Thalassoroseus pseudoceratinae: one gene and its partner. The protein of the gene in region 2 interacts with the protein of the main gene of each other region in a pairwise test. Links are inferred from orthologs where the notes say so. Each region holds a gene or a part of one and is shown on either strand. Other genes may lie near its edges.

The links. Proteins that work in one complex are often made in the same cells at the same time.
Region 1: the proteins of dnaE (region 2) and G6R38_RS03555 interact in binary tests that used the Escherichia coli proteins (3 or more experiments, as listed by UniProt). The link is inferred for Thalassoroseus pseudoceratinae from one-to-one orthologs.

The regions. Positions count from the first base shown.
Region 1 is NZ_JAALXT010000001.1:953,298-958,580, forward strand. What follows is about bases 2,386-5,283. They hold G6R38_RS03555 (pyridoxal phosphate-dependent aminotransferase), read right to left. Parts: upstream 4,441-5,283; coding sequence 3,331-4,440; downstream 2,386-3,330. Other genes in these bases: G6R38_RS03550 (hybrid sensor histidine kinase/response regulator), read right to left, coding at 2,386-3,178; G6R38_RS03560 (phosphohexomutase domain-containing protein), read right to left, coding at 4,587-5,283. Also shown: G6R38_RS03545 (DUF4159 domain-containing protein), read right to left, coding at 1-1,391; more of G6R38_RS03550, read right to left, coding at 1,484-2,385. UniProt on the Escherichia coli protein: Shows aminotransferase activity with methionine and histidine as substrates, and to a lesser extent also with phenylalanine.
Region 2 is NZ_JAALXT010000004.1:69,808-78,656, forward strand. Bases 1,837-5,913 are described here. They hold dnaE (DNA polymerase III subunit alpha), read right to left. Parts: upstream 5,553-5,913; coding sequence 2,037-5,552; downstream 1,837-2,036. Other genes in these bases: G6R38_RS14615 (hypothetical protein), read right to left, coding at 1,837-1,989; G6R38_RS14625 (hypothetical protein), read left to right, coding at 5,813-5,913. Also shown: G6R38_RS14600 (XdhC family protein), read left to right, coding at 1-232; G6R38_RS14605 (leucine-rich repeat domain-containing protein), read right to left, coding at 273-764; G6R38_RS14610 (peptide chain release factor family protein), read left to right, coding at 883-1,380; more of G6R38_RS14615, read right to left, coding at 1,405-1,836; more of G6R38_RS14625, read left to right, coding at 5,914-6,031; G6R38_RS14630 (PVC-type heme-binding CxxCH protein), read right to left, coding at 6,133-8,849. UniProt on the Escherichia coli protein: DNA polymerase III is a complex, multichain enzyme responsible for most of the replicative synthesis in bacteria. This DNA polymerase also exhibits 3' to 5' exonuclease activity. The alpha chain is the DNA polymerase catalytic subunit.

The DNA of each region.
Region 1 (5,283 bases), on a different replicon or contig from region 2:
ACGCCTAGAATGAACCCGCCTTGGTCAACATATGTTCGAAGCAATGCCGCTTCTGCTTCCGTAAACTCGTGTGATTCCTCCGCGCTGAGATACAGAACCGGAGCCTGACGAACAGAAGCCACCGAATTGTTGGCCACGGCTTGGTTCAAGTTCAGCACTTGCCATGTGAGCAATTTCGGCCACATCGGACGGCCGGCAATTTGTTCGGTCAGGTGACGGATATCCCAGCGATGCCGAGTCCAATTCTTCGATTGCACCGCCTGTAATCCGTTGGCTTCACCAAACATGCCTTTCTGAATCAGGACGGGAGCCAATCCTTTCGAGAGGAACAACAATGCGAGACTCGTCCCAATAACCGGCTTCTTTTCCATCTTGCCGAAACCGACCCATTGGCCGTTCGATCGGCGTTGGGTCCCCACCAGATACTTCGCACCGCGACGGTACCAATCGTGCTGACCGAAGAACCTCCGGGCGCTGAGCCGTCCGGCACGTTCGAGACCGTAGAGATAGTACAGCACATGCTCACCGCTCGCGACTGGGCCGGGATTGCGACCGACCGTAAAGTGCCTCGCTAACCATTCGACAGCCTTTTCCAGACTTTCGTCTTCTGGCAACGCACCGCAGCAGATCGGTTCACCGTCGGGCGTTTCGTCTTGCTTCGGATCACGCAGCATTGCATTCGTGATCGCCAACGACGCAATCCCAGCAACCGTCATGCTGCCGGTACTCGGTTGTCGCTGACCAGCGTTGTTCACATAGTCCCAACCGCCATCGAGGTTCTGCGAATCGATCCAGTGCTGACGTGCACGTTCGATGGCAGTCCGATCGACTTCCAATCCCGCCTCGCTCGCCGCATGGAGTCCGAGAATTGCGTACTGAGCGTTACTCCGGTCGCCCGTCCAACCCGCCGCGAACTTCCCGGAAACAGTATACCCCCACGACCCGCGATTCGTGCCATCACGGGTTTGCGACCTCTCCAACTTGGCGACGAGCTTTTCCATCCGAAGCACATCGCGACCGCCGTCGCGAGCCGCCGACAATGCCATCAACATCAACGAAATGTCGTACGTGAAATCGGGGTCCGGTTCGCGAATGTTTCGCAAATACGTCAAGCCTTTGGCAATCTCTGGATCGTCGGCAGTCATACCGGAATTGATCAAGGCCAAGAGAACTAAACTCGTGACACCGATTTCGTACTGCTGACTGCCATCGACTCGCCAAGCCCCGTCGTTGGCTTGTTGACTAAGCAGGAAGCGGCGGCCGCGTTCGATGGAAGTTAGGACTTGCTGAGCTGAGAGTTCGTCATCCTGGGCAATGGCAGCCGCACCGTATGGCCCAACCATTACCGAACTCAGAACAAGACCAACCAGCCAACGTGGAATCTGGCTCATTCGTTCCACCTTCGTTTGGGCTTGTGATTCCGTTCAAGAAATTTCGCCACGTTTGACATGCGAAGGAAACCGTGACGACAGACCATTCGATTTTAGTCTGGTCGATCAGCCGATGCGACCGCCGATTCCACTTCCGTCAGCAATTGATCCAAGCGGAAGGGCTTATAAAGGACCGACCGCAATCCTTCTTGACGGGCCTTCACAATCGAGTGCGTCGGGTCGTAACCGAAGCCCGTCATCAGAATCACGGTTAAATCGGGACGAAGTTCTTTGATCTGATGAAAGCAATCGTAGCCGGTCATGTCCGGCAATCGAATGTCCGCGATGACGGCATCGTAGTCAAATCGGCGAACCATTAAGAAAGCTTCGTCGCCGTGATGGGCCGTTTCCACTTCACATCCATATCGCCCCAACAACTCATGGGCGGCGCGGCGGACGGATTCATCACTATCGACAACCAGCAGGCGTTTCCCCTTAAGTTTCGCACGCTCGGGACGGGGTTGCAGCAGGGGGTTGCTCACTTGCGGAGCAATCGCCTCGCCAACGCGTTGAATCAGTTGTTTAATTTGCCGAGTGTGATCAAGAATTCGCAGCAACCGATCCGAAACGTTCGGCTCATGACCAATGTAACGCTCCAAGACCCAAGCGGCGTCGTTCAGGATTTCGTCGACCGGATGAGCCACCTCCTGCAACATCCGTTCGGTGCTACGATTCGCGGTGGTGACCTTTTCCGCCAACAGCAGTTCCAGCGTGTTCAACGCCATTGCCACTTCGCGACTGAACAATTCCAGAAACTGCAAATCGTTCTCGGAAAATGCCCCGGGTTTGGGACTCTCGACATTGAAGGTGCCGAGAATGGTATCGTGGAGAATCAACGGAACTGTCAGCGAACTACGAGCCCCGGGTGCCCCGGGCAGATACAGTGGGTCGCTGTTGGTGTCTTCGCAGAGATAGCTCTTGCCGGTCGCTGCGACAAAACCAGTCACCCCGTTGTTCTGCGCGTCCGCCGTTAGCGTTCGTGCGGTGGCATCGTTTTGCATCCCGACGGCCAACAACGGATCCAACTGTTGCGTGCGTTTGTCGAGCAGGCGAATCTCAACGGTTTCGAATTCCAACAAATCCTGCGTATAGTGCAGAATCTTGGCTTTAAGCAATTCAATCCGCTCTTCGACAGACATATCCAGAATGTCTTGCGGAGCGAGGTCTCCCAGTTCCAAGCCAGCCTGATAAATCGCGTTGAGTTTCTGCCGTTGGAGAATCTCCACCGAAACGTCCCGCACGATCACCACGAGGTACCCCGGTAGATCGTTATCGCCATCGAACACCGGTTTCGCATGGACTTCGAAGTACAATTTTTCGCCGACTCTCAACGTACTTCGGGCGGATTCTCCAGAGCCGATCGCGGTATGGAACGGGCAAAAATCCGGTCCGAGAATCTCAGGCGAGCCGAACGCATCGTAGAACTTCAAACCAGACAAGTCGTCCTGACGACTCGCCAGAGTTTGCATTCGACGGTTCGACCACAGGATATGCAATTCCAAGTCGAGCAGTACGACGCCGTCGGGAACTTCGTCCAAGATGCCGCCGAGTTGTAGCATCCCGCCCGTAACGGGAACGCCATCACCAAGCAGCAGCACACAATCCACCGATTCCGTGTGCAGACACTTTAAACCATCTTTGAGGTTTGAACGGAAGATGAGTTCGTTGTCGGCTTGAAGACGGTCAATCCACTGCTCCGTCTGCGAGTCGGTCTGACCGACAACTAATATGCGGTTCGATTGGTCCATCGGACCCACGATTTCCCCTAACGATGGTTCCGAAGAAATAGCCGACACAGATAAATCATGATTGGGAATTATACGAGCGACTGTTGCGTTGACAAGCCACAAGCCGCTGCAACACAAGTGACACTCATTCCGGAGAGATGACCGTTAGCGAACTACCGTTTTGCGATTCTGTTGAGAATATCAACGCCTCGGTGCAAAACCTCGTCGTCTGCGGCGTAAGAAATTCGAAAATGCGTATCTTGTGAACTAAATACATTACCCGGAATAATCAACAGGTTATTCCGAATTGCTTCTTGCACGAATTCTGTTCCTGTGCCCCAGGGTGCTTTGACGAACAAGTAGAACGCTCCGTCTCCGCCGTGAATCTCGAAGTTTTCACTCAGTGAATCACGGACGAAATCGCGTTTTCCTCGATATTCCTCAACGAAGTGAGAAATATCGGTATCCCAAGCGGCGACGCCAGCCCATTGGATCGGATGAGGAGCACATACGAACGTGAACTGCTGCAATTTGATCATTTGTTCGATGATGTGCTTCGGACCGTGACAATATCCTAAGCGGTGACCCGTCATTGAATGTGACTTGCTGAATCCGTCAATGACGATGGTTTGATCGTTCCATTTCGCAGGGCTGACGAAGTCACCGTCGTAGCAGAACGAGCGATAGATCTCATCGCTGATCAGTGCTACATCGCGGTCGCGAGCCAGTTCCGCGAGCGCTTGCATTTCCTCGACACTGGCCACGTGACCCGTTGGGTTACAGGGGCTGTTACAGAGGATCACTTTCGTACGATCGGTCAGTGCGTCGGCCACACGGTTCACGTCCAAGCGGAAATCGGGATATGTGCTCACTTCCACGATTTTGCCGCCCACAAGTGACGTGAGATGCTTATACATCACGAACCACGGATCGAAGACGATCACTTCGTCGTCAGGTCCGACCAACGTCGAAAGTGCCAGCATCAACCCGCCGCTCGTGCCGCTGGTGACAAACGCCTGACGATCGGTGTGGCCGTAGGCTTCGTCGATTTCGCCTTGAATCTTCGCCAACAACGGCTTGATGCCTTGGCTCTGACTGTAGGCGTTCTTGCCGGAATCGACGGCGTCCTTCAACGCCTGTTTGATCGGTTCCGGCGTATCAAAGTGTGGTTGTCCGATAGACAAGTTCACCGGGTTCGTCATATTCGCCGCTAAATCGAACACCTTCCGAATTCCGGAGGCATCGATCTTGTGCATCCGATCCGTGATCCAATGCTGACTCATAAGAAAGCTCTTGCATAATTCTTCGTGGGGAAACGTCTCGTCTGATCATCTCGAAAACCGCTCCCCGTTGCCAGTCCGATTGCCAACCGTTGTTCTCACTCGGAATAGCACACGACGCTAGACCGAACACTTCTTTGTTCGCAGCTCTACGCTTTCAAGGTCCCGGTCATTTCAACAAGCCGAGATAGTGACATTTGATGACGGCTCAGCACGGTCAAGACATGAGCCAAGACGCCGATGGCATCGCACGTCGGCGAAGGGTTGGCGATCCAAACCCGACCGCTTTCCCCACCACCGAGGACGGCATTGTGATCTCGCATTGCCTGCGCCATTTCCGCGTGACTTCCGCCACCTCTCACCCAAGAAATCCCCTGGCGGATCAACTGCGGTTCGACTTCCGTCGGCGTGTGTGGCTCCAGCACAACGGGACGGCGAGGAACCTCGGTTTGCAGAGACTCCACGAGCAACGGCAGCAGAGTCCAAGCCGAAAGCAATTCGCCACCTTCGGTGATGAATGAACACCGTCCGCCATCATCGTCGATGAGAATTCCCAAGTCAGCTTGCGACTCGTGAACCGCTTCGGCCACGCGAGCCACATCGGAGTCCGTAATCTCGTTCACGTCCCGCACACGACGGGGAATATTGACCGAGACGAATCGGTAGGATCGCTCATCAAAAATCGAGGCAAGAGTTCGCATCATCATCGGAACGGAACAACCGACCACAACGGTGAACGGAGCCAACACCGGAAAAAGATTCGAAAGCCCCGTGGTGTATTCGTCCGAGATCCGACACGCCGACTGCACGCCTGCATTCCGAGTCGGGCGGTGATAGGGGTCGCGG
Region 2 (8,849 bases):
AGACCTCCTTGCCGAGAATATCTCTGCGAATGCACTCGAACGTGTGCACGCTCCGTTGGGTTTGGATATCGGTTCGCAAACCGTGCCGGAAATCGCGGTCAGCATCGTGGCCGAACTCATCGCCCACCGTAATCTCGGCGGCATTCCCGACAAGTACACCCGCAACAGTTTGCTGCATGAACTCCACGGACGAGGCCGAAAAGACCAAGGGAGCGTACCGGAATCATCCTAATTTCGGTGCACAATTCAAGCTATTGTCGTGAGTGGTCGTGTCACTGAATAACTTGGCATCCGGGCACTTTGTTTTGAAGTTCCTCGATGGCCTTCTTCGTCACAGTTGTATTGTGAAGCGTGAGTTTTTCCAAGCTGGTCAGGCCCGCCAACTTTACAACTCCCGCATCGGTGATGTTCGTCGCTGAGAGTTCCAGTTCCTTCAGATTCTCGATTTCCAACAAGGCATCAACCCCGGCGTCCGTGATAGGCGCTCCGTGCAGACCGAGAAATTGCAGATCGCTGAGAACCGTAAGGTTCTTCAAATCCTCGTCGGTGATATCTTGACCATTGAGATCAATGCGTTGGATTTCCGTGGCGCCATCGTCGATGTCGGAGAGCGATTTGACTGCCAACGATTTCCCAGCGACGGTCACGCTGCCGCCACGGGCCACGACCCACCCCATCACCGCGGCCGATCGGGTGGATGACGAACCGCAGCCCACACACGATCCAATCGCGACCAGGACCACCAAGACTCGAATGAATTTCATCGAGCGAGCTTTCTATACTTCAAGAAATGAATCAACGGATCACACCGGCAATACAAACGGCCGGGATATGATCTAAGTTATCGTCCGCATGAACGGGCGGCAAATCGGAACCAATTTCATGTTTCGACATCCTACAGAAATTCCCCCCGACCAGTTGCAGTCTGAATGCGATGTCAAACGTCTCAAACGCGGCGGTCCCGGTGGACAACATCGGAACAAGGTGGAAACGGCGGTCGTGTTACATCATCGTCCAACTGGTGTCTCTGCGGAAGCCAATGAACGCCGGTCCCAATCGCAGAACTTACAGGCCGCGTTGTTTCGACTCCGTATCGCTCTCGCACTTCAAGTGCGTCGGGAGTGGAACACTCCCAGCGAGTTATGGACGACTCGTGTTCGCTCAAAGAAAATTCAAGTCCGCAACACTCACGACGATTTTCCGGCGTTGCTCGCGGAGGCTCTCGATGCGTTTGAGGCAGGGGAGTGGAATGCGGCCGAGGTTGCCGATTCGCTCGAAACGACCACGTCGCAACTTGTGAAATTTTTGAAACTCGAACCTGACGCATTCGGATTGCTGAATCAAAAACGAGTGGCAAGTGGTCTCAAGCCGTTGAAGTGATGGTCGGAAAACGGATCGACGAGCTTATTTCTTGTTCGCGTCCGGCAAGCGTTTCCAGGTCTTCTTGGTTTTCTTGCGTTTGTCATCGAAGAAGATCGCTCGTTTGCTCGTCACCTCGATAATTTTTTGATCACGAACTTTACCTTTGAGTTTCGTGACCAATTCGAAGGCGGCTTGCGGTTTGCCACGAATCGATTGAAACACACACCGGCCATCTTTGACTTCCCATTTGATATCCACGAGAAGTTCGTCATCGACCAGGAGCGAGTAGACCGTGGAAAATTCCACGTACATCGTGCCTCTGCCTTCGGGTTTGAGCGTGAGTGTGATGTCGCCGTAGGATTCGGGTCGCTTCCATCGCCCGATGAGTGCTCGGACATAATCCGCATCGCTGGGCGTTTTCGTTCGGATCGTCGAACCGGTTTGCAGTCGTGCGGCTGCCTCTGTTTCCGTGAATGGTTCTGAGACCGGATTTGTGCCTGCGCCGGAAAGAAACATTGCCGCTGTCACGAGCAGAGTCAATGCGACAAGCCCAACGAACCAGCGAAGCCCTCGCGACGTTCCCGGTGGAGCGGCAATTTCGGCATCTGTCGTATTCGTATCCATCATAGTCCGTCTCCTACGAAAACCCGAATCTCCAATTCACACCAGTTTCATTACCGACCGACACCTCGACTGGACCCCGCCTTGCGAATTGGTTGTGCGTGGAATTTAAAGTGGGTTTCGCCAATCGCCTCCACCAATTCGGCTTTCAACTCCGAAGTGCAACCGACACGGAACGAATCCGGCGTTTGCAGAACGTAACGCAATCGCTGGCCGGGATTGGCATCGTCGGGCATCTCCGCAAGCAGCACCACTTCCGAAGTCCCCGGATGCCGACTGATCACGTCCCGCACGCGGATCATGTCCTGTTCGTCGTGCAATCCGTGCTGGAATTTCACGGCCAATTTGTCGGTGAATGTTTTCTCGACTTCCTCCATCGTCAGCATTTGATCGACGATGACATTCGGTTCTCGGCTGCGTTGATCGACGCGACCTTTGACGAAGCGGATCGCATCGGTCTCGACGAGATGCCCCATGCGAGCAAATTCTTCCGGCCACATAATGCACCGCACGACTCCGCCGGCATCCTCGAAATCGAAGTTCACATACCGTTGGTTCCCATTTCGGCTGGGCTTCTTCGTTTGTGCTTTTTTGATGGCTGACACCATCCCCGCCAACAACACTTCCGCTTTCTCTGGCAGTTCTTTGAGTTCGGCCGCCGTGTGCGTCGAAAACCGACTCAGCCTGTCGGCGTGTTCGGTCAACGGATGTGATGTCAGATAGAACCCGAGAACCTCTCGTTCGTACGCAAGTTTCTGACTGTTTGTCCAATCGGCAGCGTCGGGAAGGCTAATCTCGGTTTCCTCGGCTTCATCGTCATCCCCACCAAACAAGCTTTTCTGGCCACGCGCTTGGTCTCGTTGCTTCGCCGAGGCCGCTTGCACAGCCCGATCGACCGCTTGCAAGTGTTGCTCACGATTCGGTCCGAAACTGTCCAGGGCACCGGCTTTGATCAAAATTTCCAAAGCCGATTTGGTAAGAACTTTCGGATCGACCCGTTCCGTCAAATCGTAAATGTTCAGAAACGGACCGTTCGCCTCGCGTTCGGCCACCAACTGCTGCACCGCCGCGTCACCGACCCCTTTGATCGCTCCGAGACCAAAGCCAATTTTGTCATCGACGACAGCAAATTCCACGTCCGACGTATTCACATCCGGCGGGAGTACTTCGATCTTCATCCGCCGGCAATCATCGGTTTGCTCGGAGATGCGGTTGGAATCTTCCATGCCACACGAAAGAAGTGCCGCCATGAATTCCGCCGGATAGTGAGCCTTCAAATACGCGGTTTGATAGGCCACGGCACCGTAAGCCGTACTGTGCGATTTGTTGAACCCGTAACCGGCGAACTTTTCGATGAGTTCAAACAACTCGATCGCGGTGGCTTCGGGAATTCCATTTTCGCGAGCACCTTGGACGTATTGCTCGCGGAAGTCGGCGATGATTTTCAGTTTCTTCTTACTGATCGCCTTAATACACCGATAGGAAGCCGGAAGTTCGATGTTCCCCACACGGTTGAGAATCCGCATGACTTGCTCTTGATAGACCATCACTCCGTTGGTCTCGGCAAGCACTTCATCCACGACCGGGTGGATCTTTCGGGGCTCCTGTCGACCATGCTTCACGTTGACATATTCCATGACCATCCCGCCCTCGAGCGGGCCAGGTCGGTACAACGCACTGGTGGCGATGATGTCTTCGAAGCGGTCGGGCTTCATCTTCGTGAGCAAATCCCGCATCCCGCCGGATTCCAACTGGAAGATGCCTTTCGTTTCACCCCGTTGGAGTAGGGCAAACGTCTTCGGATCGTCCAATGGAAGTTCAAGCGGATCGATCTTCTTGCCGCGATACCGTTCGACGTTTTTGACGGCTTTGTCGAGGATCGTCAGGTTCCGCAGACCGAGAAAGTCCATCTTGAGCAGACCGACCATCTCGACGGTCGGCCCGTCCCACTGCGTGATGATGTCTTCTTTGCCGGTAATGCGTTGCAGCGGAATAAAGTTGGAAATGGGGTCATCCGCGACCACCACACCCGCCGCGTGTGTCCCGGCACTTCGGGCCAAGCCTTCCAATCGATACGCAATGTCGATGAGTTCCGTCACCTGCGGATCGCTGTTGTAAGCGTCTTGCAAGTCTTGCGACTCTTCGACGGCAGTTTTAAGCTTGATGTTCAGCGTGTCGGGCACCATCTTGGCAATTTCGTTGACCCGAGGCAGCGGCACACCAAGCGCACGCCCCACGTCCCGCACAACCATCTTCGCTTTCAGCGTACCGAACGTGCCGATCTGGGCGACGTTTTCGATACCGTATTTCTCTTTGGTGTAGTCGATCACAAGTTGTCGTCGATCCCGACAGAAGTCGATATCGATATCCGGCGGTTCGCTCCGGGATGGATCGAGAAACCGCTCGAACAGCAGGTCGTACTTCAGCGGACACACGTGCGAGAAACCGAGCACATAGGCCACGATCGCACCGCACGCCGAACCCCGCGCCTGACAAGGGATACCCTGTTCGACGGCAAAGCGGGCAAAGTCCCACACGATCAAGAAATAACTCGAGTACCCCATCTGATCGATGACGCCGAGTTCGTAGTCCAGCCGCTCCCGGTGGGCCTCCGTAATGCCGTCCTCACCGTAACGCCAGAGCATTCCTTCTTCGCAAAGTTCGCGGAGGTACTGCTTATCGGTTTTTTGCTCTGGCGGACGGAAAACAGGGTAGTGCTTCTCGGTGAGATCGAGTTGCAAATCGATCCGGTCGGCAATCTCCTGTGACCGAGCGACGGCGTCTTCCAGTCCCCCGAATGCCTCGTACATTTGTTCGGGAGAACGCACGAAGAATTGATCGTTGTCCATCCGCATCCGTTTGGCATCGCTGCGGACGGCACGCGTGTTGACGCAAAGCAAAATATCGTGAGCTTTGGCGTCGTCTTGGCAGAGATAGTGCGAATCATTCGTCGCGACCAACGGGATCCCGACCTGTTGCGCGAGATCGACCGTGCCGTCTTGGCAAAGCTTTTGAATCTCCAAGCCGGCATTCTGAATTTCGAGGTAAAACCGATCGCCGAAGACTTTGTCGAACCAATGGATCAGGTTCTTCGCCTTGTCCTTTTCCTCCGCCAAAATGTAACGAGACAGTTCGCTCGATGCGCACCCCGAGAGACAAATCACTCCCTCGTTGTGGGCTTCCAGCAATTCCTTGTCGATTCGAGGTTTGTAGTAGAACCCCTCCGTGTAGGCGATAGACGCCATCCGAATGAGGTTCCGAAAACCCGTCTTGTTCATCGCCAATAGCGTCAGGTGATGACTGGCTTCCTTCATTCGCGATGCGCTACGGTCCGTCCGATGCCCGGGAGCCACATACGCTTCATAACCGACAATCGGATTGACATCGTTCGCTCGACACGTCGTGTAGAATTCCATCGCCCCGTACAAATTCCCGTGATCGGTAATTGCACAGGCATTCATCCCCATGTCTTTGGTGGCTTGGACCAAGTCGGGAATTTTGTTCGCACCGTCGAGCAAGCTGTAGTGCGTATGACAGTGAAGATGGGCAAACGGGCGATTTTCAGACATCAATATCCCTGGGTCTGAGTGAAGCGAATCACCTGTATTCTACCAATCGGCAGACTCGGTCGGAATGTCGAATCCGTCCCCTTCTCAGGGATCGAAAACCGCCGATTGGAAAACATTCTGAAAATTTGTATTTTTCGAGAATTCTCGGGAATAATCTTTTCGCTTGGGACTCTTACCTGTGCACTGGCCCTTTGATTGGAGCCAGCATAGCCATGTCGGCTGTGCGGAAAATCTGTGGAATTCTCTTGAGGGAACTCGCAATGAAGAAGTTTGCTGCTTGGATGATGATGCTCGCACTGACCGTTTTCTCCGTCGGCTGCGGTGGCGGCGAAGAGCCAGCTGAAACTCCTGCCGAAACTCCAGCTGCTGAAGGTGAAGAAACCCCAGCTGCTGAAGGTGAAGAAACTCCAGCCGCTGAAGGCGAAGAAACCCCAGCCGCTGAAGAAACCCCAGCCGCTGAAGAAGCTCCAGAAGAGTAATGACCAATCAACCTTGATTGGCACCAAGAACATCGAAAACGCCGCCGGGAGTTCACCTCTCGTGCGGCGTTTTCTTATTGACGAATACAGAGTGAAGCCTCCTATTTACCGGCGATGAACTTCGCTTGCGCTTTGGAATCGGTTGCCGGTTGTAATTCCAAACGTACTGGCTTTTTGCGATGCTCGGTCAGTACGGCGACGGTGAGCCAATGACGACCGGTCTTCAACGGCACGGTCATCGATTCGGCGGGTTCCAAAGGTTTTGAATCGAGCCAAATTCGTAGACCGTTTGGTGAGTTCAATCGCAAGACGACTTCACCTTCAGTAGTGACGTCCAGCTCCGTCCGGGCGAATGCGACGACCGGTTCACCGGAACGTGGGCCGCGAAGCTGGTTCATCACCGGCAGATCCGCAATCGGCAAGTCGCCATTCACGCGGCTGTAGACCGGCTTCCACGCAAATGCGTCTGGGTTGTTGGCGGCGGCATCGTAGCTGGTGCGGCGGAGTTGATGTTTCGCCTCGGTCGTCGCTTGCATGACTTCCCATCGTCGAGCCACGGGAGTTTGTGAAACACTACTGCTCCCCGCTTTCCCAAGCCCTGAGAGAAACGCGATTAGATCGACAAACTCAGTCTGAGTCAGTTTCTCCGTCAAACCAGCCGGCATCAACGACTTGCCGACTTTCTGCTGGAGAATCGAAGCCAGCGGAATGGAAATGAGCTGGTCCTTCGCATCTCGCAACAGCAATTCCGTGTCCGTTTGTCGAACTTTAACCCCCGTCAGGATTTGACCTTCATCCGTCGCCACGACGAGCGAGTGATAGTTTTCTTTGATCTTCTTGTTTGGATCGAGCAGCGATTCCACGATGTAATCCGGTTGTGCGCTGCCACCGAGACTGATCAAATCCGGTCCGACTTTCCCGCCCGCACCGGCGATCGCGTGGCATGTCATGCACGCCAAACTCTCCCGACGGAACACCGTTTCCCCCCGGGTCGCATCACCGGCATCGGTTACACGTGTCAAAAGTGTCTGCATTTCATCCGCCGAAAGTTGCTTCGGACCGCTGGTAATGCCACCCGCTTTTGCCAACTGTTCGGTCAACTTCGCATGAGGCGTGGCTGTGGAATCAATGGTTCGCAGCCCGATGCGTGCGACATCGGCCGGTAACTTGTGTTGGTCGAGAGCCGCCGTCAACGCTGCGGGACCGTTCTTTCGTTCAAGGAAAGCCACAAACAATGCAGCGGTTGCTTCCGGTGTCGGAGCAGATTGCAACAACCCGACGGCTGCGGTCGCCGCTTTCTGCGGTGCGGTTTTTGTCAGAGCAATCACCCCTTGGCGACGCACCGGCCAAGACCGATCGGATTGCACGAGTTTCATCAGAACGTCGTTTGCATTCCCGAGAGCCGTCAGTGCGGACAAACTCGCGGTGCGCAACTCGGCGTCGGTATCATCCGCCAATGCTAACAGACGTAGCTCATCCCGAGCTGACGACAGCTTCCATGCAGCCACACAATTGACGATGGCCAATTTTGTCTTTGCATCCGAGTCGTTCAACCATTTCACGGCCGCCGAGAGATCACCCGACGGTTTGACCTTTCGCTCCCGTGCCGCCCGCGCCAACAACGTTAAAAGTTCCTGACGACGTGTTTCGGTCGTCGATTCCTCACGAACGGCATCCCAAACGACATTCAAATCGTTTGGTTGCCCAAGTTCTGCAAGCACGTTCAACACCGTCTCCCGTTGGGCGTCTGAAACATCGCCTTGGTTCAGCAATTTCGTCAGAGACGACACCGCCGCCGGGTTCCGAATCGCACGCAATGCGAAGGCCAAATCATCGGCCTTCCCGTCGAAGTTAAACTCGCCCGCTTGAAGTTTCGGGAGCCAACCGTCGGCAGTCTCACGGCACGTCAGCCAGAGGGCATAGTCGAGCCATTGGTCCATCGAATTGGAACGAGCCGCAAGTGCCGACTGCACCGCCTGCGTTTGGTCCGACCATTTCGCGAATGCCCGCGCGGCTTCCAGTCGAACGTGTGAATCGGTATCGCTCGCCAGCTTCGCGAGATGCTGCGGGATCTGTTGATCGAGTTCAATCCAATCGCCTGCAATCCGAGCCGCCGCCGCTCGCACGCCAGATGTTTTTGCTTGCATCAGAGAGACAAGTAGCGGCACATCAATCACACCGCACGTTTGCCCGGTCCAGATCGCTTCTAGCCGATGCCGATCATATTCCGGATTAGACGCATCGAGATTAGAAACGAAGGCTTTCAGGTTGGACGTGATATCGACCTGTCGTTCCCGCAACGCTAACTTCGCGTGTCGGCGATGCCACGGTTGATCGGACTTCAAAAAACTCAGCACATCATCGACCGAGAGTTTTGCAAAGTCCGGCCGTTCGGTGGTGGGGCGTCCCTTGTACGTGATTCGCCAAATTCGACCGTGGGTTTGATCGCGACGCGAATCACGGAAATCGACTTCGCCGTGCTGAATGATGGGGTTATACCAGTCGGCAATGTAAATCGCTCCATCCGGCCCAAGCCGTACGTCGACCGGTCGGAAGGCAGTATGCGAACTGCGAATGAGATCGGGCATCTGCTGCGACGCGAAACCCGAGCCATCGTTACTAACTTTAAATCGGCACACACGATGACCACGGAAGTCGTGCGTAATTAAGTCGCCCTGCCAATCGTCCGGTAGATGCGAACCGCCGACGACCTCCAAACCACAGTATTTCGGACTTCCCGGATTGAGCCCCGGAAGAATTCGTGGCACACCGACGGCCGTCGCATATGCCGCTCCCGGAACCACGTAATTGATGCCCT